2 regions of the Mesorhizobium sp. WSM3868 genome follow, and region 2 is predicted to be linked to the other one. Evidence: predicted binding sites of a transcription regulator. Region 2 holds the regulator's gene; the other holds the start of a gene.
What was found. Region 2 encodes PhoB, which activates phosphate uptake and scavenging genes when phosphate is short. Its sites were predicted from a motif close to TGTCATNNANCTGTCAT; they were not measured.

Region 1 (14,712 bases), on a different contig from region 2:
CCACCTTGCCGACGGTGGCGGGAACCAGCGTGATGATCTCGCCGTCAAGCTCGCTCACCATGGTCAGCACGTCCTTGACATATTGTACCGATCGCTCGCGCTGGCCCTGGTTCTTGGCGGCAAGGTTGCGTTCGCCCAGCATCAGCGTCACCGAACCCCAGCAACGTATGCCGTGCTCCTTCAGGAGCGCGCGCGTTTCCTTGGTCTTGTACTGCTCGGGCTCGCCGGAAATCTCGATCGACTCATAGCCGAACTTCTTGATGCGCTTCAGCGTCACCTCCAGCGGCTCCGCCCGCATCCAGTTGTGCGTCGAAAGGTGCATGGTCTATCCTTCCCAGAATTCGCCTGTCACGTTTTTCGCGGCGTTCTCCACCGAGCCCGTCGCATGATCTCCTCCCCACGGCGTTCCAGTGTTTTTTCTCGAAACTGGTTCGACCAATTGGGCCTGACAGAACCTCTACAGCAAATTCACAGTAACGGCAAGGAGACCGCCTATTGGGCTCAACTTATCAGTCAATGCTTTGATTTGAAAAGATTAAGATGCCTTTCGGCAATCGTGCGGCTCGCATTCCAACTGTTTCTGGCCGCTTGACCAAACAGCCGTATTTGGTAATACCAGAATGCCGCTGCTTGTCGGCGCCGAGACGAACGGTCGAAGAGGCTGGCCCTCGCTTCAATCGGCGCTATGCTTGGTCCATGAAAACGAGAGAGGGAGGATGCCGATGCCGACGACGATGAAGGGGCCCGGCCTGTTTCTGGCGCAGTTCGCGGGCGACGCCGCGCCGTTCAATTCGCTGGCCTCGATCACCAAATGGGCGGCCGGGCTCGGCTACAAAGGCGTACAGATCCCGACCTGGGACGGACGGCTGTTCGACCTGAAAAAGGCGGCGTCGTCGAAAACCTATTGCGACGAGGTGAAGGGCATCTGCACTGAAGCCGGCGTCGAGATTACCGAGCTGTCGACGCACCTGCAGGGGCAATTGGTGGCGGTGCATCCAGCTTACGACGCGCAGTTCGACGGGTTTGCGCCGCCAGAGGTGCACAACAATCCGAAGGCTCGGCAGAAATGGGCGGTCGAGCAGATGGAATTCGGCGCCAAGGCATCGAAGAATCTCGGCCTCAAGGCGTCGGTGAGCTTCAGCGGCGCGCTCGCTTTCCCATACCTCTATCCGTGGCCGCAGCGGCCGCCTGGGCTGATCGAGGAGGCGTTTGCCGAGCTGGGCAAGCGCTGGAAGCCGATCCTCGACGTCTATGATGAGAACGGCGTCGATATCGGCTACGAGATCCATCCAGGCGAGGACGTATTCGACGGCGCGACCTTCGAGATGTTCCTCGACGCGGTAGGCGGCCACAAGCGCTGCAACATCAATTACGACCCGTCGCACTTTTTGTTGCAGCAGCTCGACTATCTCGAGTTCATCGACCTCTACCACGAGCGGATCAAGGCCTTCCACGTCAAGGATGCCGAGTTCAACCCGACGGGGCGGCAAGGCGTCTATTCGGGCTATCAGGGCTGGGTGAACCGTGCCGGGCGTTTCCGTTCACTCGGCGACGGGCAGGTCGATTTCAGCGGCATCTTCTCCAAGCTCACCCAGTACAACTACGATTCCTGGGCGGTGCTGGAATGGGAATGCTGCCTCAAGCATCCCGAGGACGGCGCGGCCGAAGGCGCACCCTTCATCCAGCATCATATCATCCGGGTCACCGAAAGGGCCTTTGATGATTTCGCCGGCGGCACCAGCGACAAGAAGCTGCTGCGCGCGATGATGGGGATTTAGCACCTTTATCCTCCCCTCGAGGGGAGAGTGGCCCAAAGGGCCGGGCTGGGTCGGTTTATGCCGAGATCCACGCCCGGCGACCCCACCCGATCCGCTGTGCGGATCGACCTCCCCTCAAGGGGGAGCTAACCAACATGAGGGAGAACGAAAGCATGGTCGGCGCATCGAAATCGGAGACGGGAGGCGGCCCGATCCGCTACGGCATGGTCGGCGGCGGGCAGGGCGCTTTCATCGGCGCGGTGCACCGGATTGCGGCGCGCATGGACAACGACTTCGTGCTGGTGGCCGGCGCGCTGTCGTCGGACCCGGCGCGCGCGAAGGCCTCGGCCGAAGAACTCGGGCTCGATCCGTCACGCAGCTACGGCTCCTATGCCGAGATGGCCAAGGCCGAAGCCAAACGCCCGGACGGCATCGAGGCAGTGGCGATCGTCACGCCCAACAATGTGCATGTGCCGGCGGCCAAAGCCTTCCTCGAGGCGGGTATCCACGTCATCTGCGACAAGCCGCTCGCGACCTCTCTCGCCGAGGCGAAGAAGCTTGCCGCACTGGTCGAGAAGGCTGGAAAGGTGTTCGTGCTCACCCACAACTACACAGCCTATCCGATGGTGCGGCAGGCGCGCGAGATGGTGGCCAAGGGCATGCTCGGCGACATCCGCATCGTGCAGTCGGAATATCCGCAGGACTGGCTGACCGAAGACCTAGCCGCGACCGGTCAGAAGCAGGCCTCATGGCGCTCCGACCCCAAGCAGGCCGGCGCCGGCGGCGCGCTCGGCGACATTGGCACGCACGCCTACAACCTCGCCCGCTTCGTCTCGGGGCTGGAGCTCGATTCCCTTTCGGCCGACCTCGACGCCTTCGTGCCGGGACGCCAGCTCGACGACAACGTCAATGTGCTGTTGCGCTTCAAGCCGGTCGGCAACAAGCATCCGGCCAAGGGCATGATCTGGGCGAGCCAGGTGGCGCCCGGCCACGAGAACGGGCTGAAGCTGCGCATCTACGGCTCGAAGGGCGGGCTCGAATGGGTCCAGGCCGACCCGAACTATCTTTGGTACACGCCCTTCGGCCAGCCGAAGCAATTGCTGACCCGGGCGGGCGCCGGCGCGATGCCGGTAGCGGCGCGCGTCAGCCGCGTGCCCTCCGGCCATCCGGAGGGCTATCTCGAAGGCTTCGCCAATATCTACCAGGAAGCGGCCCGCGCCATCCGCGCGGCCCGAAAAAAGGGCGGCAAGCTTGCCAAGGATGTCGCCTTCCCGACGATCGCGGACGGCGTCGAAGGCATGGCCTTCATCGAGGCGTGCGTGAAGTCTTCGAAGAAGAACGGGGCGTGGACGAGGCTATAAAGGCGGGCTCGGCGACGGCACGGGCCGGATGAGGGGGATTATGACCCGCTAGCGCAAGTGGTTGGCCGCAGAGGAGGGGTGTCGATGAAAATCGGCATGTGCATGTTCTTGTGGACGACGAGCGTCTCGAAAAAGCACGAGGCGCTGCTGAAGGACATCAAGGCAACCGGCTTCGACGGCGTCGAGATACCGGTCTTCGCGGGCGAACCGGATGACTACCAGAGGCTCGGCGAGATGCTCGATCGTATCGGACTGGAGCGCACCGCGGTCTCGGCGATGGGCGACCCGGCGATGAACCTGATCTCTGCGGATACCGCGACGCGCAAGGCCGGCATCGATTACATGAAATGGGCGATCGACTGCAGCGCGGCGCTCGGCGCGGACAGGCTGAGCGGGCCGCTGCATTCCACGCTGGGCGCCTTTTCCGGGAGCGGGCCGACAGCGGCCGAGAAGAAGCGCTCGGTCGCCTCGCAGCGGGCCATTGGCGATCATGCCGGCAAGAGGGACGTCACCATCGGGCTCGAAGCGCTGAACCGCTTCGAATGCTATCTGGTCAACACGATGGACGACCTTTCCGAGCATGTCGACGCGATCGACCGCCCGCACATCAAGGCGATGTACGACACCTTTCACGCCAATATCGAGGAGGTCGATCCGATCGGCGCCTATACGCGCAATCGCCGGAACGTCGTCCACATCCACATCTCGGAAAACGACCGCGGCGTGCCGGGGCGGGGTAATATTCCCTGGAAGGAAACCTTCGCCGCGATCCGCAAGAGCGGCTATGACGACTGGCTGACCATCGAGTCCTTCGGTCGCTCGCTGAAGGATCTGGCGGCGGCGACGAAGGTGTGGCGGGATTTCGCCGAAAGCCCGGAGGCGGTGTATCGCGAAGGGTACAGGCATATCAGGGATGGGTGGAGGAAGGCGGCGTAGGGCGCCCTGATCGATAGTGACGCAAAGGAGACCTGCGTCGGCGACCCTTGGCGCAAGGCGAGACGATGATTTCGCCTTGTCCATTTTCTGTTTGCGTTCGCGGCGATTGCCTAGTGGTTCCCCCAATCCGTCTCGGCTTCGCCGAGCCACCTCTCCCCCCTCCGGAGGGAGAGGAAAGGGAGCCTCGTGGCTCGGGAGAGGAAGAAAGCCTCGGCCTAGGAGGACAGGCGTCGGCTCGGACAGCTTTGCGCCTTTCCTCTACCCCGTCGATCGGGGGAGAGGTGTCGAGCGTAGCTCGACGGAGTGGGGGTCGACCCTTGGCGCGCCCGCGCTATGGATCACAAGGTTAACCCCGCGCTGCCTGCAGTCGGTTGTAGTCGTGCAGCGTACGGCTGAGCCTTCGGCGCAGGAAATTCGAGATGTTGTCGAAGACGAAGACGACGAACAGCGTCAGCAGCACCATGTAGAAGACGTTGGCCCAGTTCGAATTGGTGCGCATGGCTTCCCACAGCTTCAGGCCGATGCCGCCGGCGCCGACGGCGCCGATGATGGTGGCGCCGCGGGTGTTCGATTCCCACTGGTAGAGCGTCTGGCTGATGAAGATCGGCACCACTTCCGGCAGCACGCCGTAGCGCTGCACAAGCAGGCCGTTGGCGCCGGTCGAGAGCACGCCTTCGCGCGGCTTGTCGTCGATGTTTTCCAGCGCCTCGGAATAGGTTTTGCCGAGCGTTCCGATCTCGGCGAAGAAGATCGCGGCGCTGCCGGCCAGCGGGCCGGGGCCGAAGGCGCGGGTGAAGAACAGCGCCCAGATCAGCATGTCGACCGAGCGCATGAAATCGAAGAACCGCTTCAGCACCTGGCTGAGCAAGCCGCTCGGCGTAATGTTGCGGGCGGCGAAGAAGGAGAGCGGGAAGGCGACGATGCCGCCGAGCAGCGTCCCCAAAAACGCCATGACGATGGTCTGCAGCAGCTTCGTCCAGACGTCGCCATGCTGCCACTGCGCGTTGTTCCAGATGTTGTCGGCGGCCAAGGCAAGGTTCGATGTGCCGGGCTTAAGCTCCGGTCCCGAGATGATCAGCGAGAACACCTCGCCGGCCGATTTGCCGAAGAAGGGCGAGCGCGTGTCGAAGACGAAGTTCGCCCAGCCGAGGAAGCGCTTGCGCACCTTGACGCGGTCGACGGTGACGCGCACCTCGCCGACGAAGCCCATCTTGGCGACGATTTCGTCATCATGGACGGTGACCCAGTCCGGCACCGGGCCAGTCACCACCGGCTTGCCGCCGGTGAGCGAGATTGGAATGGTCTCGCCATATGCGACGATCGTCGCCCTGGTCTTGTCGAAGGTGACGGATTTGGCCTCGCCGTCGATCTGCACGGTGTAGGTGCGGTCGGAATTCCTGATCACCCAATCCGGATTGGGGTTTTCGCCAAGTGCGGAGAACCGCGGATATTTCGGCGTGATCTCCGGCTGGTCGAGGCGGAATTCGGGCTGCAGGTCGTAGCTGATCCATTGCGACAGGAAGAGCGGCAGGCGCTCCCAGTGGGACTCGCGCAGCACCTGCGGCAGGCTGAAGAACCACAGGGCATAGGCGAGATAAAGCGCGGTGCCGGCGATGAGGAGCAGCGGCCAGAAGCGCTTGTAGAGAGGCCGCCGGAATACCTGCGGAAAGCGTTCCTCGATCGCTCTGATTTCGTCGGCTGTCATCGTTGCCATGTCACGCGCTCATCGGGAAGGCTTGCTCACCAACCAGCCTGCGGCGCAGCCAGGCGGAGAACTGGTCGACGAGGAAGATGGTGACGAAGAGCAGCAGCACCAGCGCCAGCGTCTTGGCGCCGAAGCCGCGTGAGATTGAAAGCTTCAGCTCCTCGCCGATGCCGCCGCCGCCGACCGCGCCCATGATGGTCGAGATGCGCACATTGATCTCGATTCTGAGCAGCGTGTAGGACATGAAGTTGGGCAGGACCTGCGGCAGGTCGGCGAAGCGCACCCGCTCGATCCAGTTGGCGCCGACCGCGCGCAGGCCCTCTTCGGGGCGCATGTCGATGTTCTCGTTGATCTCGTAGAACAGCTTGCCCAACGCGCCGATCGAATGCAGGCCGATGGCGATGATGGCGGCGACCGGCCCAATCGAGACGATGGCCGCGAACAGGCCGGCAATCACGATCTCCGGAAAGGCGCGCAGCAATTCCATCAGACGCTTGACCATCAGCCGCAGGATCGGGCTCGGCGTCAGGTTGCGCGCGGCGATGAAGGAGAAGGGAACCGCGAAGACGAAGCCGATGAAGGTCGAGACCAGCGCCACGTTGACGGTGGTCAGCATCAGCTCGAAATATTCGGGGATGTAGAAGCCGCCCCAGATATAGACGCGGCCGAGCGGGAAGTTGAATTCCTGCGTGCCCTTGTCATGCGGCGAGGCGATGTTGAACAGCGCCCGCCAGACGTCGTTCCAGTCCTTCGGGATCAGCCAGCTCAGGAAGTCGAGGATATGCGGCAGCCGCTCGAAGAAATGGCCCGCATTGGCTTCATCGGCAAACCACATGGTGGCACACATGGCGACCAGCAGCAGGCCGACGCCGAGCGCGGTGTAGAAGCGGCGAAGCGAGGTCTGGCGCCGCCAGGCATCGGCCTGCTGCCTTGTCGCTTCGGAGTGGATCGTCGCCGAAGTTGTCATAATTGGAGCATGCAAAAAGGGCGGCGCCTCACCGCGCCGCCCTTTTTCCCGATGCCGTCAGCCGCCGATGGCGGCTTTGCGGGCTTCGATGATGACGTTGTAGAAGTCAGGCTTGACCGGCACGTAGCCGGTGAAGTCGCCGCCCTCGACGCCTTCGAAGCAAGGCTTGTCCTTGGTCGGCAGCTGGGTGAAGAAGTCGGCGAGCTTGGCGGTCATCTCAGTGCCGAGCGCGGTGCGCACGACCAGCGGACCGTTCGGGATCAGGCCCGAGCGCCACACCTCGACGAAGTCGTTCGGGTCGACGGCGCCCTTGGCGACTTCCTTGTGGAAGGTGCCGGAGGTGTAGCCGTTCTTGAAATCGCCGATGCCCGAAGAATCGTCCACCGCCACGTCGACCTTGCCGTCACGGACGGCGAGGATGTTGTTCTCATGGCCGCCGTTGAACTGGGTCGAGGCGAAGTAGGTCTCGTTGGAGGCGCCGGTGTCCTTCGGAATCTGGGTCAGCGGGATCAGATAGCCCGAGGTCGAATCCGGGTCGGCATAGCCGAGCTTCTTGCCCTTGGCCGACTTGATGTCGGTGATGCCGGAAGTCTTCAGCGCCAGGCCGATCGAATAGTAACCGGTCGAGCCGTCGGTCTGCTTGGTGGTGAGGATCGGAGTGACGGCGTTCGGGTCCTTGAGATAGACGCTGGCGTAGCCGGACGCGCCGAGCTCGGCGAAGTCGAGCGTGCCGCCGAGCAGGCCCTGGATGACGCCGTCATAGTCGGCGGCCGGGAACAGCGACACCTTCTCGAAGCCGAATTCGGCCTTCAGGTGGTCGGCAAGGCACTGGTAGTTGCGCAGGCGGTCGGTTTCGTTCTCGCCGCCGAGGATACCGACGCGGAACTCTTTGATGTCGGCGGCATGCGCTGCGCTTGCGGCCATGGCCAGTATCGACACGGCGCCAAAAACCATTTTCCTGAACATTTGACCTCTCTCCTGTTTTTGCCGGCTTCGCGCCGGCAGCGTTCGAATTTTTGAGTTCAGCCTTTGACGCGGGCGGGCGATCCAGGTTGCTCTTGCCGAAATCCAAAATCTGCCCGGAACCGCTTCGGCCGGGGCGCTGGACTCAGTAGCCGGGGAAGGCTGGTTCGAGCGGGCCGGCGGATGCGGTGATCTTCGGCTTGATGCTGACGCTGGTCGACGTGATGGCCTCGGAAATCTCGACGCCGTTGGCATCGGCGCCGTAGACGGTGCGCACGGCGTCGCGGTCGAGGTCCTCGGGCGCGCCGTCGAAGACGACCTTGCCGGCGGCCATGCCGATGATGCGGTTGCAGTAGGCGCGGGCGGTGTCCAGCGTGTGCAGGTTGGTGACGACGGTGATGCCTTCGCGCAAATTGATGTCGCGCAGCGAATCCATCACCACCTTGGCGTTCAGCGGATCAAGCGAGGCGATCGGCTCGTCGGCCAAAAGCACCTTCGGCTGCTGCATCATGGCGCGCGCGATGGCCACGCGCTGCTGCTGGCCGCCGGAGAGCGTGCCCGCCGGCTGCAGCGCAGTGCGGGCGATGTCGAGGCGCTCGAGCGCGGCGACCGCCTCGGCGCATTCGGTGCGCGAGAACATGCCGAGCAGGTTGGACAGCGTGGAGCGGTGGTTGAGGCGGCCGAGCAGCACGTTGGTGAGCACATCGAGGCGCGGCACCAGGTTGAACTGCTGGAAGATCATGGCGCAGTCGCGCTGCCAGCGGCGCAGCGGCGAGCCCTGCAGGCGCGAGACCTCGGCGCCATCGAAAAAAATCGATCCCTGGCTGGGATCGATCAGACGGTTGATCATGCGCAACAACGTCGACTTGCCGGCGCCGGAACGGCCGATGATGCCGACCATCTGGCCCTGCGGGATCGAGACGTTGATATCGCTGACGGCGGTGTTCTTGCCAAATCGTCGGGTTATGCCGCGGATTTCCAGCGTGGCCGATGATGCCGACATACCAAAGCTCCAGTCCGTCGCGGTTTTGCAGGTCTGTTAACCCTCGCTAGCGCAGGCCGATGAAGCTGGGGTGTCGGATCGATGTCAGTTTTGTTACGACCCACAGGCAACCGATGAATGGTTCTCTCCTTGCTGCCATTCACTGCTGCCCATTCACAATCGTTAGCCGCCATACTTCTCCAGGAAAGCCTCTGCCGAGAGCTCGCGGAAATCGTCGAGCGCTGCGCGCAACCGGGCATGGTCCCAGTCCCACCAGGCAAGCACCTGGTAGCGCTCGGCCGTGCGGCGGTCGAAGCGCTCGCGGATCGGCTTTGCCGGCACGCCGGCAACGATGGTGTATGGCGCGACATCCTTCGACACCACGGCGCCGGCGCCGACGGCCGCGCCGTCGCCGACGGTCACGCCGGGCAGGATGGTCGAGCCATGGCCGAGCCACGTGTCGTGGCCGATGGTGACGCGCTTGGCGCGGCGCTCGGCGAAGAACTCGCTTTCATGTTCGGCGTCGTCCCAATAGTCGGAGGCGCGATAAGTGAAGTGGTGCAGCGTCGGCCGCCAGGTCGGGTGGTTGGTGGCGTTGAGGCGCACGCTCGCCGCGATGTTGGAGAACTTGCCGATGGTTGAACACCATGCGGCGCAGTCCTGCATCATGTAGGAATAGTCGCCGAGCTCGCTTTCAGAAACGCGGCTGCGCTCGGCGATCTCGGTCCAACGGCCGAGCGTCGAGTTTTCGACCTGTGCCGTCGGATGGACGAGCGGCGCCTCCGAAAGTTTGCTCATGCGGCGACCCTGCCTGCGGCGAAGGCGGTGACGTCGATGATGCGGTCGGCCACCGCATCACGAACGTCCTGATCATGGAAGATGCCGAGCAGGGCGACGCCCGCCGCCTTCTTGCCGGCGATGAGCTCGACCACGACATCTCGGTTCTTCGCGTCGAGCGAGGCGGTGGGCTCGTCGAGCAGCAGGATCGGATGCTCGGTGATGAAGCCGCGCGCGATGTTGACGCGCTGCTGCTCGCCGCCGGAGAAGGTCGCGGGCGGCAGCGCCCAGAGCTTTTCCGGCAGATTGAGCTGCGAAAGAAGCTCGCGTGCCTTGTCGCGCGCGGCCTCCCGGTCCGCGCCACGCTCGACCAGCGGCTCGGCAACGACGTCGAGTGCCGGTACGCGCGGCACGGTGCGCAGGAACTGGCTGACATAGCCGATCGTTTGCCGGCGTATGGCTAGCACAGCGCGCGGGTTGGCGGAGGCGACATCGATCAGCCCGCCCGCGTGCTGGACGATGATCTGGCCTTCATCGACGGCGTAGTTGCCGTAGAGCATCTTCAGGATCGAGCTTTTGCCGACGCCGGACGGACCGCCAAGCACGGCGCATTCGCCGGCGCGGATGGAAAAGGAAACGCCCGCCACCACCGGCAGCGTGACGCCGTCGCGCAGATGCATGGTGAAGCTCTTTGCGACGTCCGAGACAACGAGGGGCGTGGCCATACTAGAGTCCTTTGTCTTTCCGCATGATCCGATCCGAAAACCGGCTTCCACTTTTCGGGATCATGCGGGTCACACCTGCAAAATCGAGGAAACGAGCAACTGGGTGTAAGGCGCACGCGGGTCGTCGAGCACGCGGTCGGTGAGGCCGCTTTCGACGACCCGGCCGTCCTTCATCACCATCATGCGCTGCGACAAGAGCCGCGCCACGGCGAGGTCATGGGTGACGACGATTGCCGCGAGGCCGAGATCGGTGACCAGCCCGCGCAACAGATCGAGCAGGCGCGCCTGCACGGAAACGTCGAGGCCGCCGGTCGGCTCGTCCATGAACACCAGCCGCGGTCCCGTCACTAGGTTGCGGGCTATCTGCAGGCGCTGGCGCATGCCGCCGGAAAAGGCGCGCGGCTCGTCGTCGATGCGGTCCTCGTCGATCTCGACACGCGACAGCCAGTCGACGGCGGTGGCGCGGATCCTGCCGTAGTGGCGGTCGCCGACGGCCATCAGCCGCTCGCCGACATTGGCGCCGGCCGACACCGTCATGCGCAGGCCGTCCGCGGGGTTCTGGTGAACGAAGCCCCAGTCGGTACGCATCAGGAAGCGGCGCTCGGCCTCGCTCATCCGATAGAGCTCGCGCCATTGGCCGTCGCGCATGCGGTAGCTGGCCGTACCGGAAGAGGGCAGCAGCCTGGTCGACAAGCAGTTGAGCAGCGTCGTCTTGCCCGAGCCGGATTCGCCGACCACCGCCAGCACCTCGCCCGGCCAGAGGTCGAAGGAGATCGCCTCGCAGCCGACGCGCGAGCCGTAGAATTTGGAAAGATCGGAGAGGCGCAGTAGCGGTTCGTCGGTCATCTTGCCTCCTTACCCTCTCCGTCGTGAGGAGGGGCGGCGCGCAGCGCCGGGCTGGGAATTGCAGGGCTCGCCGCCAGGTCACCCCCACCCGCGCCTTCGGCGCAATCTTTCGACAAAGGTGAGGTAGGGTCGGCGCGCCGCTTCTCGCAATGGTCGGTGTCGGAACAGACGAACATGTGGCCGCCATGGTCATCGAGGATGACCTCGTCGAGATACACATTCTCGGCGGCGCAGAGCGCGCAGGGCTGGTCGAAGGTCTGCACCTCGAAGGGATGGTCCTCGAAGTCGAGGCTGACGACGTCAGTGAAGGGCGGCACCGCGTAGATGCGCTTCTCGCGGCCGGCGCCGAAGAGCTGCAGGGCCGGCGAACTATGCATCTTCGGATTGTCGAATTTCGGCGTCGGTGAGGGGTCCATCACATAGCGGCCCTCGACCTTGACCGGATAGGCGTAGGTGGTGGCGATGCGGCCGTGCCTGGCGATGTCCTCGTAGAGCTTCACATGCATGAGGCCGTATTCCTCGAGCGCATGCATTTTGCGAGTCTCGGTCTCGCGCGGCTCGAGGAAGCGCAGCGGTTCGGGGATCGGCACCTGGAAAACCAGCACCTGGCCCGCGTTGAGCGGATGCTCGGGGATGCGGTGACGCGTCTGGATGATGGTCGCCTTCGCCGTCTCGGTGGTGACGGCGACCTTGGCGACCTTCTTGAAGAAGGCGCGGATCGAGACGGCGTTGGTGGTGTCGTCGGCGCCCTGATCAATGACCTTGAGCACATCGTCCGGCCCGATGATGGAAGCGGTGACCTGCACGCCGCCGGTACCCCAGCCATAAGGCATCGGCATCTCGCGCGAGGCGAAGGGCACCTGGTAGCCAGGAATGGCGATGCCCTTCAGGATGGCGCGGCGGATCATCCGCTTGGTCTGCTCGTCAAGATAGGCGAAGTTGTAGGTGGCGATGTCGGTCATGGCGATCACACGCGCTCTGTGTTATGCATTTGGCAACCCAGACGCGAGAGTAGGCCAAAATGGATACTACCGGTTGGATGCGTCTTGCAGTGCTGTTGCTGGCGTTCGCCGTCATTGCGGCTTTTGCGCTGCGTAAGATGTTTCTGCCCGCGCCGAAGGAAAGTGCGAGCGGTGAGACTATTGCTGGCAGCAACGGATTCAACGAGGCACATAATAGCCACTACAGCGCTGGTCATGGTGGCGCCCGAGACGACTGAAATCATTCCGCCGCCTCCCTCTTCTCTTCCGCCTTGTCCTGATTTTCACGGTCCTGGTATTCGGCGCGCATTCGGCGAACCAGGTCGAGCTCGGCCTGGAAGTCGACATAGTGCGGCAGCTTCAGGTGCTCGACGAAGCCGGTCGCCTGGACATTGTCGGAATGCGAGATGACGAACTCTTCGTCCTGCGCCGCGGCAATCACATCCTCGCCAAGTTCGGTCGCGCGCAACGCGCGGTCGCAGAGCGCCATCGCCATCGCCTTGCGCTCGCTCTGGCCGAAGACCAGGCCGTAGCCGCGGGTGAATTGCGGCGGCGCCTTGGCCGAGCCCTTGAACTGGTTGACCATCTGGCACTCGGTGACGCGGATGGAGCCGAGCGGCACGGTGAAAGGCAGCTCCGGGACGTCGAGCTCCAGCTCGACCTCGCCGATCCGGACCTCGCCGACGAAAGGGTGGTTGCGGGCATAGCCGCGCTGCGTCGAATAGCCGAGCGCCAGGAGAAAACCTTCGTCGCCGCGCGACAGCGCCTGCAGACGGATGTCGCGCGCTATCGGGAATTGCAGCGGCTCGCGGGTGATGTCGCCAGGCACATAGTCAAGCGGCATGTCGCCGTCCGCTTCGATCAGCCCTTCATGGGCGAGGATCGAGGAAACGCGCGGCATCGCCTCGGCCTCGGCCGGACGTTGCGCGGGGTCTTCGATCTCGGCGCCGGCGGCAAGCTGCGGATCGAGCAGGCGGTGGGTGTAGTCGAAGGTCGGGCCGAGCACTTGGCCGCCGGGCAGATCCTTGTAGGTGGCCGACACGCGCCGCTCGAGCTGCATGGCGCCGGTGTCGACCGGGTTGGTGTAGCCGAAGCGCGGCAGCGTGGTGCGGTAGGCGCGCAGCAGGAAGATCGCCTCGATCAAGTCGCCGCGTGCCTGAACGACGGCCAAAGCTGCAAGCTTGCGGTCGTAGAGCGAGCCTTCGCTCATCACCCGGTCGACGCCGAGCGCCAGCTGCTCGACGATCTGGTCGAGGCGCAGCGCCGGCACCGAGCGGTCGCCGCGCCGGCGATCGGCAAGCAGGCGATGGGCGTTGGCAATGGCGGCTTCGCCGCCTTTCACCGCGACATACATGTCATGCCTCCATCGTTTTGATGCGGGTGGTGCGCGGAAGGCAGGCGAGCTTGCCAGGCGCCGCCAGGATGATGTCGACGCCGCGCGGGAAGCGCTGGTTGTTCTGTTTCCATTGCTCGACGAAATGGCGCGGCATGCCGGTCGGCGCGATCGTCGCGGTCTTCTCGATGCCGGGGCCTTCGAGGAGCAGCGACGGGCCGGAGACGAGATCGTCGGTGAGCAGGATCAGCGTCGTCGAGCGGTCGGGATATTCCTGCGTGCCTTGCGAAAAGCCGTCGAGCGCCGCCATCCCCGCCGGGTTGGCTATCAAAGCGAAATGCGCGTCGGCCGGCGTGTTTGCGAGGGGCGCGCCGGTGTGGAAGCCGAGCCACGCCTTGACCGTAGCTTCCGCCTGCAGCCACGGATCGAGCCAGATCGGCGTGTCGTTGTCGCAGAGCGAAAGCGCCACCGCGCCGACGGTCGCCGACAGCGGCGCCGGCGGCTGGGCGAGCGGCGGCAGCGCCTGCACGCTGCCGGGGCGCGCCATCGCGTCCATGATGGCGCGGAACGCGGTCTGCGCATTGAAGACCGGATCGGCGAAGCCGCCCTCGATCGATTGCGCGGCGATCTCCATCAGTCCTCTCCGCGCACCATGGTGAAGAAATCCACTTTCGTGGCCGCCGTCTCGACGCGCCGCTTCTCGCGCGCCGCATCGAGCGCCGCGCGCAACGGCGCGACCAGCTTCGACTCGATGGTCTCGCGATAGGCCGGGTCCTGCCAGAGCGCGTCGGCGATTGCGGCGAGCCTGGCTTTGCCCTTGTCGCGGCCGAGCGCGTAGGAATGGCCGACCTGTCCGGAGGGCACCCGCACGGTGGCGCGTGTCGCGGTCGCCTCGCCGACATTGAACGGCGCGCCGCCGCCGCCGATCCGCCCGCGCACCGTCACCAAGCCGGTCTCCGGGCCGCGCAGCAGCTCGGCCTCGGAGGGCAGGCCGGAGCCGTTCCACAGCCGCGCGATCTCGTCGGCTGGCGCGTGCGCCAGCGTCGCCATGATGCCTTTCCTCTCGGCCTGCTCGCGCGCTTCCTGTCCTCGCATCGCTCCAACTCCTTTGCACAATATGATTTGTCTATTGATATAGACAACTATACAAATTATACTTACCTCCTACCGAGAGTCGATGACGGGCGCATGACAGACGGGGGAAAAGTGATCGGGGGCAAAATTGATCGAGCGGGCGAGCAGTATCGAAAGGCGCAACGGCGTGTCGCTCTGGCGGCAGATCGCCGACAAGATATTGCAGGGGATCGCCAGCGGCGATTTCACCGAGAATGCGGCGCTGCCGCCTGAGGTGGCGCTGGCCGAACGCTATGGCGTCAACCG
Region 2 (14,712 bases):
CAAAACCTGCGGCAAAGGTGACTGCCGCCAAGATGTCGGCCAAAGCAGTCAAGCCGGCCGCAAAAGCCGCGCCTAAAGCGACGGCAAAAGCCGCGCCTAAAGCAACGGCAAAGGCAGCGCTTAAAGCCAAGGCGCAGCCGGCGAAGAAGCCCGCGGTCAAGCTCAGCATGCTAAGGCCCAGCGTCAACAACATGACGGTCCGGGTGTTCACGCGAGCGGCCGGGCTCGACCATGCCGAGACCGACGCCTGGGGCCTGACGCGCACGCCGGAATTCCTGGCGCGGAACCCGGCGCATCTGACTCCGATGATCGAGGACAAAGGACTTCCCAGAGGCGTGCTTTGGGAAAGCTGCGCCATCATGCAGTACCTCGCCAACAAGCACGGGCTGGACAAGTTCTATCCGAAGGCGCCGGCCAAGCGGGCGATGGTCGACAGCGCCATGTTCTACCTGGTCGGAACGCTCTATCCCTATGTGGCCAGGGCCACTTATCCGGCACTTGGCTTTCCGCAATATGCCGGCGAGGTCGGCCACAGCGATGCCCATCCCGACAAGAAATCGGAGGCGCAAAAGGCTGCCATCGCCGCAATCGCCGAGCCGCTGGAGGTCTTTCATAGCTTCTTCAGGGACGGCAAGCCTTTCATCGGCGGCAACAACCCGTCGATCGCCGACATCCGTCTGGCGGCGACACTGGAGTTTCTGGCGGTCATCGACTATGCGCTGCCCAGCTGGGCGAAGGACTATATGGCTGCGATCGAGAAGAAGCTCGGCAAGGCCTATGCTGAGCCGGCCGGCGACGTGCGCGGCTACATCGCCCATGTGAAGGCCCAGGCCACGGCTTAAGAAATGCGCGAGGTTTAGGGTTTCGTTAACCAAACCCTTGTCTAGTGTCTCGGTCCTCGCTGCGACCACGGATGTACTGGCGCGATTGCCGAGGAGAAGGAAAGGTCGGCTCAGCGCCGGCCTTTTTGCTTTTGCGCCGGCGCGCCAGCGTCACGGCAGCATGATTTTATCGGGTGCCGGCGCGGCTGAAATTCTATTGTCATCCGCGTCGTTGATCGTACCATGCGAACGGGCGAAAGCGGCGAGGACAAAGCCATGAGAAGCACGGCTAGACTTTCAGCGATCGCAGGCGCGCTGCTGGCGATGCCTTTTCCGGCAGATGCTGCATCGCTCAACACGATGAACGAGGTCGGCGCCGCGCTGCAGGCGTGCTGGACGCCGCCGGCCGAAGCCGGAACTGCCTCGGTCACCTTGAGCTTCAGCTTCAAGCGCGACGGCACGCTGATCGGCCCGCCGAAGCCAACGGCCATCAAGGTCAACGGGGATGACAAGGCGCGTCAGGCCTATGTCGACGCGGCGACCGCCGCCCTGCGAAATTGCCTGCCGCTCAGCTTTTCGCCGGACCTCGCAAAAGGAATTCCCGGGAAGATCTTAACGCTTCAATTCAATTCGCCGAAGGACAACGCCAAAGCAATTCAGCAGTAGAACTGCCAAGTTGCTCAGTTTCGCCTTCGCCGATTTCCAACAGAAAACGGCTATGCTTTCTAGGTGGCGCTTTGTTGCTGGACAGCGCTACGCCGGATTGCGCCTGCGGCGGGCATTGGCGTGTTTTTCCAGTTGCGGCATTTCGAAGACGTAGTCGCTCCAGGCCGATTCCGGAATTTGGCCGGCCAGATAGCATTCCAACAATAGATTTTGCTCGGGTGTCAGACGCCTCGGGGCCCGCTCGTGATCCAGTCCAAGCGAATGGATCAGGTTTCTCGTCAGGCCTGAGACGGTGAAATGAACAGACATCTTCGCTCCCCTTCGTGCTGCGCCGATAACGCCAGACACCACACAAAGGTTTCACGCGCAGTGAGGAAACACGCGATCTTATCGTAGCTGCGAGGCTACTCGCAGACGACGCGATAGCGCTTACCGGGTTCGCTCACATTCCGGCAGGCGAGCGCCTTCTGTGGCTGGGAGGACGCATCAGCCAAATCCGGCTGAAAGGAAGGGGCCGTCGAAACACGTCTTCGACTGGGGGAACTCACCGGGGCGCTCGGCTGCTGAGGAAATACGTCCGTCGCGATCTGCCGCGAAGCTGTTGTTCCTGGCGGGGCCTTGTCCCAAATGCGCCTGACGTCCATCCGGCTTGGAATGATGACGGTTCCGTCGTCGCTGCGCGTGCAGCCGCTCGCCGCGAGCAGCGCCGGACAGAGAACAAAAGTCAGCATTCGACCAAGCATCAGCTATACCCCCGCCGATTCTATAGCCCGGTAGCGGTGGGTTCGCCAACGGACGGATTACCGCAGCGAGGTCGGACCGGCGTCCGACTAAAAACCCGTTAACGGCATCGGGCGTGTTCGGTTGCGAATCGTTAAGGTTAGCCGATCGTTAATGCTTGTCGGGCACATTCCGCCGGCGAACCGGGAGGGTTCGGCCTGGGGGTAGGGATGGCGGATACGGACGGTACTTTCGAGATGGGCGCCGCCCGTTTTTTCGAAGGCGCGGTCGAGCGCGGCGAGGCGGCGGTCCCCCGCGCCCCCGATCAGCATGCGGCCGCGACCTCGGAGGCGCTCGCCAATCTTCGCCTGACGGTCGATTCGATGCCGATCGGCGTCATTGTCCTCGATGCCGACCTCAGGGCGGAGATCATCAACCGCGCCTTCTACGACTTCTGGAAGATCGATCCGCTTCGCGCCACTGCCGGCTGCGGCTTCCGCGAGCTGATGGAGGCCAGCCGCGACGCCGACCCCTATGGTGCCGACGAGGTGGGCTGGCAACGCCACATCGCCGAGCGCGAGGCCGAAATCCGGGCAGGCGTTGCCGGTTCCAGGCAGTTGCCGCGCAATGACGGCCGCGTGCTGATCGCCTCGCTGGCACCGCTTGCCGGCGGCAAGCGTCTGATCTCCTATGTCGACATCACCGACATGAAGCATCGCGAGACCGAGGCAGAGGATGCGCGCAAGAATCTCGCCACGGTGCTGGAGTCGCTGCCGGCCGGCGTCATCATCTATGACCGCCACGATGAATTCGTCTTCGCCAACCGCAAGCTGCATGACAGTTTGCCGGCGCTGAAGCCGGCCTGGCAGCCGGGCCGCACCTTACGCGAGGCGCTCGCTCTCGGTCATTCCGCCGGCTATTTCCGGTCGAGCGGCGACGTCGAGATCGACAATCTCTATGGTGTCGACAAAGAACGCTGGCTCGACGCCATGCTGAAGCGTTACAACCTGCCCAATTCGTCCTATGAACGGCTCAATCCCGACGGTCGCTGGTCCCAGGTCTACGACATGAGAGCGGACGACGGCACATTCATAGGGGTGCGCGTCGACATTTCCGATCTCAAGGCCCGCGAGAAGGCGCTGCGCGAGTCGATGCGGCAGATCGACCTTTACCGGCATGTCATGGACGAATTGCCGGTGGCGGCGTTCATCAAGGCCGAGGATCTTACGATCGAGTTCGTCAACAAGGCCTGGTGCGCGCTGACCGGCATTGCCAAGGAAGACGTCATCGGCAAGACGGACCGGCAGCTTTTCGGCTGCGAGGACGCCGAAAGCTACAGCCATGACGATGCCGAGGTCATCGCGACCGGCAAGGGGCGCGAAGTCGAGGAGCCTGTCAGCCATCGCGACGGCACGGTGCGGCAGCTGATGACACGCAAGAGCCGCCTCGTCGCGACCGACGGATCGGTGCATCTGGTCGGTTCCAGCACCGACATCACCGAGGTCAAGGCGCGCGAGCGGGCGCTCAAGGAAAGCATGAGCGAGAACGAGGTGTTCCGCAACCTGATCGACAACGTGCCGGTGTCGATCTACGCGAAGCGTTCGGATCTAAGGCAATTCTACGTAAACAAGGGCTGGTGCGATCTCACCGGCTTCAGCCAGGAAGAGGCGATCGGCAAGACCGACGTCGAGATCTTCGGCGCGGACGGCGAAGCTTTCGTCGCCGGCGACCTGGCGGTGCTGCGCACCGGCGAGACGCAGGAGATCGAAGAACAGGTGACGCTGCCCGACGGCAGCGTGCGTCACCAGTTCGCGCGCAAGGGCGCGATGATCGCGTCCGACGGTTCGCTCTATCTGATCGGGTCGACCACGGACATAACGGAACTGAAACAGCGCGAGGCCGAGCTCAGCGAGGCGCGCCGGCGCGCCGTGCTTGCCGACCGCGCCAAGTCGGAGTTCCTCGCCAATATGAGCCACGAGATCCGTACGCCGATGAACGGCGTGCTCGGGATGGCCGAGTTGCTCGCAAAGTCGGACCTCGACCCAAAGCAGAGGACGTTCACCGACATCATCGTCAAATCGGGCAACGCGTTGCTCACCATCATCAACGACATCCTCGACTTCTCCAAGATCGACGCCGGCCAACTCGTGCTCGACCCGGCGCCATTCAACCTTGCCGAGGCGATCGAGGATGTGGCGACGCTGGTGTCGACGCGCGCCAAGGAAAAGGACCTCGAGCTCATCGTTCGCGTCCAGCCCGGGCTCGACGGGCAGTTCGTCGGCGACGTCGGCCGGATTCGGCAGATCGTCACCAACCTTCTCGGCAATGCGGTGAAGTTCACCGACAAGGGCCATGTGCTGGTCGACGTGACCGGCGAGCGCGTTCCGTCGGGGACGAAGCTCGCCATCTCGGTCACCGATACTGGCATCGGCATTCCCGAAGACAAGCTGAAGCTGGTGTTCGAGAAATTCAGCCAGGTCGACACCTCCTCGACAAGACGGCACGAGGGCACCGGGCTCGGCCTTGCCATCACCTCGCGGCTGGTCGAACTGATGGGCGGCGAGATCGGCGTCGACAGCGCCGAGGGCAAGGGCTCGACCTTCTGGTTCACCGTCACGCTGCCGCGGGCCGAGCGAGGCGGGCAGCGGATCATGCCGGTCGACGTGACCGGCGCGCGCGTGCTGATCGTCGACGACAATGCCGTCAACCGCGCGATCCTCAGCGAGCAGATGGCTTCGTGGACCTTCGATTCCTGCGCGGCCGAAAGCGGCGCCGAGGGACTGAAGGTGCTGATTGCGGCTGCCGCTTACGGCGTGCCTGTCGACTGTGTCGTGCTCGACTACCAGATGCCGGGCATGACGGGCGCCGAAATGGCGCGCATCGTGCGCAACACCGCCGGCCTCGCGCACACGCCGATCATCATGCTGACCTCGGTCGACCAGTCGCTCGCCAGCGCCGCCTACCGCGATCTCGGCATCGATGCGCAGCTGATCAAGCCGGCGCGCTCCTCGATCTTGCTGGAGACGCTGGTCGCCACCATCCAGCGTCATCGCCACAGCACGGCGGCCATCCACCCGCCGTTGATCGGCGGCGTCGAGACTGCGGCCGGCGCGCCGCAGGCATCCACGGCGCAGGCGACGGTGGCCGATCGCGTCCTGCTGCAGCCGCCGCCGGCGCGTGCCCGTCCACGCCTGGCCGGCGCGGAGGCCGGGCTCGACATTCTCGTCGCCGAGGACAACGAGGTGAACCAGATGGTGTTCACGCAAATCCTGGGCGAGACCGGATACCAGTTCGAAATCGTCGGCAACGGCCGCAAGGCGCTGGACGCCTTCGGCAGGCTTAACCCGCGCATGATCCTGATGGATGTGTCGATGCCCGAGATGAGCGGCCTGGAGGCGACCGCGGCCATCCGCCGGCTCGAAGCCGAGATGGGCACGCATGTGCCGATCGTCGGCGTCACCGCGCATGCGCTGAAGGGCGACCGCGAGCGCTGCCTGGAAGCCGGCATGGACGATTACCTGCCGAAGCCGATCAGCCCGAAGGCGCTGCTCGAGAAGCTCGAAAGATGGCTCGGGTCGGACGCGGAAGTTCGCCGCAGCGCCGGATAACAGCCTTTCTGCGCGGCCGTTCACGGCGTCGTCGACGAGGCCCGTCATCTGCGTCCAACGCAGACATATGGTGTGATCGCACCATACAAAACGAAGGCCAGGTCAGGACAATGGCTGCTGTCGATTCCGCCCTTCGGTTACGGGCGGGAGCAGCGACCGCCGGCAAGGAACAGCGTCGACTCTACCCCAACGGACCTGTTTTCGGCGATGGCCAGGCCATGATCCGCTCTGGCGCACAGGCAACGCGCTCTCGTCCGGATTTTATTTCCCGGCGGCCGGAGATCCCGGCCGCCGGGATAATTTTTGATTCAAAAGTCGGACAAGCTGCTGATTCCCGCGGCAAACTTCGGCTCGGTCCGCAAATGGCGGCCGCAGGCCCCCCAGGCATCCCTGTTCAGGCGTTACCGGGCTGACACGAAACTGTCATGCGACTGTAATAATCGAAGTCTATTGCGCTCACCAGGCGCCGATAGACAAGGGTTGCCGAAAGACCATATTCCGAACAGGAGCAGGCCACATGAGACATTTCATCCGCTCGGCGGCCGTTGCGATTGCAATGGCTGCGGCATCCACGCTTTCCCTCTCCGCCGCTATGGCGGCCGACATCTCCGGTGCCGGCGCTACCTTCCCCTATCCGATCTATGCCAAGTGGGCCGACGCCTACAAAAAGGAGACCGGCATCGGTCTCAACTATCAGTCGATCGGCTCCGGCGGCGGCATCAAGCAGATCAAGGCCAAGACCGTGACCTTCGGCGCCTCGGACGCGCCGCTCAAGGGCGAGGATCTCAAGTCGACCGGGCTCGCGCAGTTCCCGATGGTGATGGGCGGCATCGTTCCGGTCGTCAACCTCGAAGGTGTCAAGCCGGGCGAACTGGTGCTCGACGGCCCGACGCTGGCCGACATCTTCGTCGGCAAGATCACCAACTGGAATGACGAGGCGATCAAGAAGCTCAACCCCGACGTCAAGCTGCCCGACCAGGCGATCGCGGTCGTCCACCGTTCGGACGGCTCGGGCACCACGTTCAACTTCAGCTACTATCTGGCCGACGTCAGCGCCGACTGGAAGTCGAAGGTCGGCGTCAATACCGCGCTCGAGTGGCCGGTGGGCATCGGCGCCAAGGGCAACGAAGGCGTCGCCAACAACGTAGCGCAGACCGGTGGCGCGATCGGCTATGTCGAGTATGCCTATGCCAAGCAGAACAAGCTCACCTATACCGACCTGATCAATAAGGACGGCAAGAAGGTAGAGCCGACCGCTGCCGCGTTCTCGGCCGCTGCAGCCAATGCCGACTGGAGCGCCAAGCCTGGCTACGGCGTCATTCTGGCCAACCAGGCTGGTGCTGAAAGCTGGCCGATGACCTCCGCGACCTGGATCCTCGTCTACCAGAAGCCCGATGATGCGGCGGCCACCACCGAAGCACTCAAGTTCTTCGCCTGGTCCTACGCCAAGGGCGACGACATGGCCGCCGAGCTGGACTATGTTCCGATGCCCGACGCAGTCGTGAAGAGCGTCGAGGAAATGTGGAGCAAGGACATCGTCGACAGCAACGGCAAGCCGCTCTACTCCGGCATGTAATTCCTACGGAATAAGGAGGGCGCCGCTGGCGCCCTCCTGTCTCTTTCGAAATGCGAGGGGCGAAATGACAGCCGTTTCCGAAGCCGTGACATCGTCCGCCATACGGACCAGGGAAGCGACGGTGCGCCGCTTCGCCCTGACCGACACGATCTTCCGAACGGTCACGCGTCTCTCCGCCATACTCGTGCTGGTTCTTCTGGGCGGCGTCGCGGTCTCGCTGATCGCCGGCTCGTGGGAGGCGCTGTCGAAGTTCGGCTTCTCCTTCCTGACTACTGAATCCTGGAATCCGGTGACCGAGAATTTCGGCGCGCTCGCGCCCATCTACGGCACCGTCGTCACTTCGGCCATCGCCATCCTCATTGCCGTGCCGATCGGCATCGGCATCGCCGTCTTCCTGACCGAGCTCTGCCCGCGCCCGCTCAGGCGCCCGATCGGTATCGCGGTCGAGCTGCTCGCCGGCATTCCCTCGATCATCTACGGCATCTGGGGCCTGTTCGTCTTCGCGCCATTCCTGCAGACGACGGTACAGCCGTTCATCATCAATCTTTTCCACGGCATACCGGGTCTCGCCAGCCTGTTTGCCGGTCCGCCCTACGGCATCGGCCTGCTGACGTCGTCGCTGATCCTGGCCATCATGGTGCTGCCCTTCATCACCTCGATCACCAAGGACGTGTTCGACACGGTGCCAGCGGTGCTGAAGGAATCGGCCTACGGCATCGGCTGCACGACCTGGGAAGTGACCCGGCGTGTGGTCATCCCCTATACGCGGGTCGGCATCATGGGCGGCGTCATGCTCGGTCTTGGCCGCGCGCTCGGCGAGACGATGGCCGTCACCTTCGTCATCGGCAACGCGCACCGCATCAGCGCCTCGCTGTTTGCGCCCGGCACGACGATCTCGGCGACCATCGCCAACGAATTCACCGAAGCCGACGGCGAGCTTTACACGTCCTCACTGGTGGCGCTCGGACTGATCCTGTTCATCATCACCTTCATCATCCTCGCGCTCGCACGCTACATGCTGTTGCGCATCGATAGCCGCACGGGAGCCTGACCGATGTCGACAGCCGCATCGCTCCACCGAAGCCGCAAGCGCAAGAACGCCGTGATGATGGCGCTGTGCACCATAGCGGCGGGCATCGGCCTCGTCTGGCTGGCGCTGATCCTCGGCGCCCTTCTCTATAAGGGACTCTCGGGGCTCTCGCTTTCGGTGTTCACGCAAATGACACCGCCGCCCGGCGACGCCGGCGGCCTGCTCAACGCCATCTACGGCAGCATCGTGATGACCGTCATCGGCATCGTCGTCGGCACGCCGATCGGCGTGCTCGCCGGAACCTATATGGCCGAGTACGGGCGCTTCTCGCGCCTCACGACAGTGGTGCGCTTCATCAACGACATCCTGTTGTCGGCGCCGTCGATCATCGTCGGCCTGTTCGTCTACGAGCTGATGGTGCGGCCGATGGGTCATTTCTCGGCGATCGCCGGCGCGGTGGCGCTGTCGATCCTGGTGATCCCCGTTGTCGTGCGCACCACCGAGGACATGCTGAACCTTGTGCCCAACGCGCTGCGCGAGGCTGGCACCGCCATCGGCGCGCCGCGCTGGGTGGTGATCCGCTCGGTCGCCTATCGCGCCGCACTGTCCGGCATCGTCACCGGCATATTGCTGGCGATCGCCCGCATTTCGGGCGAGACGGCGCCGCTGCTCTTCACAGCGCTCAACAACCAGTTCTGGTCGAGCAATCTCAACGCGCCGATGGCCAGCCTGCCGGTGACCATCTTCCAGTTTGCGCTGAGCCCTTATGAGGAATGGCAGCAACTGGCCTGGACGGGCGCACTGATAATCACCCTGACGGTTCTCGGGCTGAGCATCTTCGCCCGCAGCCTTACCGGACGCAGAGAGGACAGATGAAACCGATGTTGTCCACCGACCTGAACGTAGCCGAGACGACCGCCGAGAAGGCCAAGATCGAAGTCAAGAACCTCAACTTCTACTATGGCCAGTCGAAGGCGCTGAAGGACATCAACCTGTCGCTGCCCGAGCGCAGCGTCACCGCCTTCATCGGACCTTCGGGCTGCGGAAAGTCGACGCTGCTGCGCGTGCTCAACCGCATCTACGAGCTCTACCCGAAGCAGAGCGCCGAAGGCCAGGTGCTGCTCGACGGCAAGAACATCCTCGACCGCTCGCAGGACCTCAACCTGCTCAGGACCAAGATTGGCATGGTGTTCCAGAAGCCGACGCCGTTCCCGATGTCGATCTACGAGAACATCGCCTTCGGCGTCAGGTTGTATGAAAAGATCAGCAAGGCCGAGATGGACAATCGCGTCGAACAGGCGCTGAAGCGCGCCGCGCTGTGGAACGAGGTCAAGGACAAGCTCAACGCCAGTGGCCAGAGCCTTTCGGGCGGCCAGCAGCAGCGGCTCTGCATCGCGCGCACCGTGGCGGTGAAGCCGGAGGTCATCCTGCTCGACGAGCCGGCATCGGCGCTCGATCCGCTGTCGACCGCCAAGATCGAGGAGCTGATCGACGAGCTGCAGGCCGACTACACGATCGTGATCGTCACCCACAACATGCAGCAGGCGGCGCGCGTCTCGCGGCAGACGGCGTTCATGTATCTCGGCGAGCTGATCGAATTCGACCGGACCGAAAAGATTTTCACCTCGCCCCGCGAGAAGCGCACGCAGGACTACATCACCGGCCGCTTCGGCTGAGTTCATACGAGGACATAACTATGGCCCATACGGTCGCTTCCTTCGACGAGGATCTGAGGCAGATCAGCCAGCTCATCCGCGACATGGGCGATCTTGCCGGCTCGATGGTCGGCGCGTCGACCAAGGCTCTGCTGAATTCCGACAACGCGCTGGCGCAGCGCGTGGTCTCCGACGATGCCATCATGGACGCGCGCCAACGCGAGCTCGACGATCGCGCCATCACGCTGATCGCCAAACGCCAGCCGATGGCCGACGACCTGCGCAGCGTCGTTGGCGCCATCCGGATGGCCGGCGATCTCGAGCGCATCGGCGACCTTGCCAAGAACATCGCTAAGCGCGTCGGCTCGGTCGGCATCAGCGCCGCGCCGCGCGACCTTTCGCACTCCATCGATTCGATGGCGCAGCTGGTGCTGATCCAAGTGCAGGGCGTGATCGAGGAATACACGGCCGGCGACGCCACGGCGCTCGCCAAGCTCCGCAACGACGACGAGCGCATCGACGTCAAATACACCTCCGTCTTCCGCGAGCTCCTGACCTACATGATGGAGGATCCGCGCAACATCACGGCTTGCACGCATCTGTTGTTCTGCGCCAAGAATCTGGAGCGCATAGGCGACCACGTCACCAACATCGCCGAGAACGCCTACTATGTGCTGACCGGCACGCAATTGCCCGCGAATCGTCCTAAGCAGGACGAGACGGCGATGTCGGCGCCGGCGGCCTGACAGCGAAGGTGCCTGCTATATGATCGCGCCACGCATCATGGTGGTGGAGGACGAGGAGCCGCTGGGGGTGCTGCTCCGCTACAACCTCGAATCCGAGGGCTATCAGGTCGAGGTGGTGACCCGCGGCGACGAGGCCGAGATCCGCCTGCAGGAGAATGTGCCCGACCTGCTCGTGCTCGACTGGATGGTGCCGGCGGTTTCCGGCATCGAGCTCTGCCGCCGGCTCAGGATGCGACCCGAGACCGAACGCCTGCCGATCATCATGCTGACCGCGCGCGGCGAGGAAAGCGACAGGGTGCGCGGCCTCTCGACCGGCGCCGACGACTATCTGGTCAAGCCGTTCTCGACGCCGGAATTCATGGCCAGGGTCAAGGCGCTGCTGCGCCGCGCCAAGCCGGAGGTGCTGTCCAGCGTGCTCAAGGTCGGCGATATCGTGCTCGATCGCGAATCGCATCGCGTCTATCGCAAGAAGAGCGAGATCCGGCTCGGCCCGACCGAGTTCCGACTGCTCGAATTTATGATGCGGCATCCCGGCCGGGTGTTCTCGCGCAGCCAGCTGCTCGACAATGTCTGGGGCGAGACGATCTATATCGACGAGCGCACCGTGGACGTGCATGTCGGCCGCCTGCGCAAGGCGGTCAACAACGGCCGCATGCCCGATGTGATCCGCACCATTCGCGGGGCGGGCTACGCGATCAGGGAAGACTAGAGACCCTTCCGCCCGATGAGGCGGGACCAAGCTTGCGCGCGACAACGCACCGGAAGAGAGCGAAACTCTCCCTCGGAACTGGCCCACCCCCGAGCAGCGGGAGGGATCTGGGTTCAAGCTCAAGAGGCTCCATGTTATCCTTTCGCTCCGACGCGCATGCCGTCGGCAAAGACCTGGCGCCAGGCAAGCACACGCACGGAAAGACGCAGGCCGGTCGGCCAGAACGGATCTTCTCGCACCAGATTTTCGACCTGTTCGTGATCAGCGGCCTCCACCAGCCATAGGCCTCCGGCTGGCGCGCCGTCGGCACGTCGCAGCGGTCCTGCCGCCCTGATGGCCGAGGCATTGCGACCGAGAAATTCGATCGCCGGCATGTATTGTCGGCGAACATCTTCGGCGCGGCTGACCTCATCTTCAAGCAGAACGGCGAAAAGCGTCATTGACTCTCTCCTGCATTGATGCGGGATCTTACAGCAGTAGTATTGCCGCTTCACACCGAACTATTGCCGACCTATGCTGCAAAAATGCAGGCGTTGGATTGGAACGACCTTCGATATGTCCTCGCTGTCGCGCGTGGAGGTTCACGCGCCGCGGCCGCCCGGCAGTTGGGTGTTGATCCGACGACCGTCGCCCGTCGCTTGCGGGTGGCCGAGATAGCTCTTGGTGTGCGCCTGTTCGAGCGCGGCGCTGACGGCGACATGTGCTTGACCGAAGCCGGGGAGGTGGCGGTGAAGCGCGCCGAGGCCGTTGAGGCAGAGATCGGCGGCTTGAAAGCAGCAACGGAAGGAGTGGACGCCGCCGCGAGCGGAACAGTGCGCGTGACGGCCGTGCCCATCCTGATCAACAGGATCCTGGTGCCCGCAGCGGCTGAATTGACCGCGCGACATCCGCGGCTGCGCGTTGAGCTGATCGCGGAGTCGCGTGATTTGAGCCTCAGCCGGCGCGAAGCGGACATCGCCATTCGGCTGGCAAGACCCGGCGACGAAACCGGCAACAGGGTGCTTTCGAGACGCATCGGGACATTGAGTTACGCGGCCTATGCGGGAACCGACGTTCAGGTCGAAATCGCCAAGCTTCCCTGGGTAGCGTACGAAGACGGAATGGCGCACCTGCCCCAAGCCCGATGGATCGCTAAAATGGCCGAGAAGGACGGCGGCCTCTCAGCGGTGGCCGTCAACGATGCCGAAGCCATTCTTCAAGCCGTTCAGGCCGGGTGTGGCCGCTCTCTGCTGCCGTGTATCGTAGCAGATCATGTATTGGGCATTAGGCGCGTCAGCTTCGATGAAGCTGCATTTCCGGAGCGAGAGATCTGGTTGCTTACTCATCCTGATTTGCGCCACCTCGCTCGCGTGGCTGTGGTCATTGCCTGGATAGAGACCTCGATCCAGAAGCTGGAAGCCGCGTGCCTGCTGGCGAACGAACGGTGACTGGTCGCAAAAATCCGATTGTCGGGGCAGTTTCGCGCCGGGTCGCGACACGAAACGGGTCAAATTTTAGGATATGCGCTCAGTCCAGGCATTTAGGCCACGCTCTTGCTGACAGCGCCCGCTCTTGCCTGCACGCCCGGGGCGAAAATCTCCTGGTCGACGAAGGTCAGCGCGCGCACGGCGCAGCCTTCGCGGATCAACGGCAATTCGTTCGGCTCGGTATCGAAGGAGATCGAGTTTGAATGCTGGCCTCCGGCGGTCTGGCCGATCGCCTCGCGCAGCGCCGGCTCGATCAGGTCGAAGGCGGCGGCGCTGACGCCGACCATGGCGACCGGCGCTGGGTCGATCAGCGCGAACAGGCTGCCAAGGCCGAAGCCCAGCGCCTCCCCGGCCCGGCGATAGGCCTCGCGCTCCGGGCCATCCGTCTCGCGCGCCTTGGCGGCGAGCGCCCGCATGTCGGCGTCGCCGACATCGACCGGCTCGGCGTCCTCGCTCATCTTCATGGCGCTGCGCCAGATGGCGTAGTTGCCGGCATAGGCCTCGACGCAGCCGCGGCGTCCGCAACGGCAAAGCGCGCCGCCCGGACGATGGATCATGTGGCCGAACTCGCCGCCGGAAGAATGCGTGCCGGTGAACAGCTCGCCCTTCAGCACCAGGCCCATGCCGATGCCGTGCGAGAGCAGGATGGCGATGAAATTGTCGCGATAGCGGTCGGGATCGCGCCACTGCAGCGCCACCGCCATCATGTTGCAGTCGTTTTCCATGGTGGCCGGAATGCCGAATTCCTTTTCCAGGATGTCGGCGAAGGGAATATCGGTCAGCGGCGTGATCGGCGACCATAGCATGGCGCGGGCATGGGAATCGGTGATGCCCTGGATGCCCATGGCGATGCGGGCGACGCTGCCGACGTCGAGGTCCGGATCGTCCAGCCGGCGCCGCACGATCGCCAAGCATTCGCCGATCAGCTCGTCGCGCGGCATGGTGAGCGTATCGAGGCGGCGCTGCTCCTCGGCGATGACCTGGCCCGCATAATCGATAACGGCGACCGAGAGGAAATTGAGCGACAGCACCACCGTTACCACCGCTGCCGCCTCAGGCTTGAGCGCGAGGCCCACCTGTGGCCGGCCGCGCTTCAGAGACGCGGTCTCGCTCGGCTTGCTCTCGGCCAGGATGCCTTCCTGGATCAGGTCGGAAGAGATCGCCGAAATGGTCGAATGGCTGAGCCCGGTGGTCGCGGCGATTTCCGTGCGCGACGGCTGGCCGGCCCGGCGCACGGCCGAGAGCACCATGGCGCGGTTGCGCCGGCGCAGATCGTCGTGGCGGATTCCGACCGACATTTTTTCTCCTCCCAGTCAGCGCGGCCTCTCGATCATGCACAGGACCCGGCGACGCGCCAGATCGATTCACCCGGACGCCGGCACCCGAACCGTCCCGGTTTTTACAAGTTTCGGTGGACGCGGGCTGCGCCTCCTCCGAACTGTTCCCCGATAGTGGCAGAAGCGGTCGGCACTGTCATTATTTATTGCGGGTCTCGAAAAAAAGTACGCGGCACCTCAAAAACCGTCAGAATTGCAGTTGACAGCGCCTTTGCCTTGGATCAGTATTTTTTCGAGGCTCGAAAAAAAGCCTCTGCATGGTCTTCGGGCCAATCTGGGTCGCGCCGCGAGGGGCGCTGGGAGGATATCATGAAGAGATTCGCAGCCGCCATTCTGGCGGGCGTCGCCATGTCGTTGACGTTGGCGTCGGTCGCGCAG

Region 1: a site for PhoB is predicted at 8,774-8,790, ahead of phnC (phosphonate ABC transporter ATP-binding protein). Genes of this name have one in related genera too.

The regions. Positions count from the first base shown of each region.
Region 1 is NZ_NSGB01000028.1:12,714-27,425, reverse strand. Features, by position in the region: gene CK221_RS28350 (sugar phosphate isomerase/epimerase) at 1-322, opposite strand, end outside; gene CK221_RS28345 (sugar phosphate isomerase/epimerase) at 723-1,778, shown strand; gene CK221_RS28340 (Gfo/Idh/MocA family oxidoreductase) at 1,931-3,118, shown strand; gene CK221_RS28335 (sugar phosphate isomerase/epimerase) at 3,203-4,054, shown strand; gene phnE (phosphonate ABC transporter, permease protein PhnE) at 4,401-5,768, opposite strand; gene phnE (phosphonate ABC transporter, permease protein PhnE) at 5,770-6,726, opposite strand; gene phnD (phosphonate ABC transporter substrate-binding protein) at 6,784-7,692, opposite strand; gene phnC (phosphonate ABC transporter ATP-binding protein) at 7,835-8,692, opposite strand; gene CK221_RS28310 (DapH/DapD/GlmU-related protein) at 8,855-9,469, opposite strand; gene phnL (phosphonate C-P lyase system protein PhnL) at 9,466-10,173, opposite strand; gene phnK (phosphonate C-P lyase system protein PhnK) at 10,243-11,019, opposite strand; gene CK221_RS28295 (alpha-D-ribose 1-methylphosphonate 5-phosphate C-P-lyase PhnJ) at 11,016-11,981, opposite strand; gene CK221_RS28290 (hypothetical protein) at 12,041-12,238, shown strand; gene CK221_RS28285 (carbon-phosphorus lyase complex subunit PhnI) at 12,241-13,353, opposite strand; gene phnH (phosphonate C-P lyase system protein PhnH) at 13,355-13,966, opposite strand; gene phnG (phosphonate C-P lyase system protein PhnG) at 13,966-14,427, opposite strand; gene phnF (phosphonate metabolism transcriptional regulator PhnF) at 14,558-14,712, shown strand, end outside.
Region 2 is NZ_NSGB01000007.1:239,830-254,541, forward strand. Features, by position in the region: gene CK221_RS14360 (glutathione S-transferase family protein) at 1-842, shown strand, start outside; gene CK221_RS14365 (hypothetical protein) at 1,098-1,487, shown strand; gene CK221_RS14370 (hypothetical protein) at 1,575-1,796, opposite strand; gene CK221_RS14380 (response regulator) at 2,438-5,815, shown strand; gene pstS (phosphate ABC transporter substrate-binding protein PstS) at 6,333-7,391, shown strand; gene pstC (phosphate ABC transporter permease subunit PstC) at 7,456-8,442, shown strand; gene pstA (phosphate ABC transporter permease PstA) at 8,446-9,297, shown strand; gene pstB (phosphate ABC transporter ATP-binding protein PstB) at 9,294-10,097, shown strand; gene phoU (phosphate signaling complex protein PhoU) at 10,118-10,822, shown strand; gene phoB (phosphate regulon transcriptional regulator PhoB) at 10,842-11,531, shown strand; gene CK221_RS14415 (YciI family protein) at 11,666-11,971, opposite strand; gene CK221_RS14420 (LysR family transcriptional regulator) at 12,014-12,958, shown strand; gene CK221_RS14425 (ROK family transcriptional regulator) at 13,051-14,295, opposite strand; gene xylF (D-xylose ABC transporter substrate-binding protein) at 14,644-14,712, shown strand, end outside.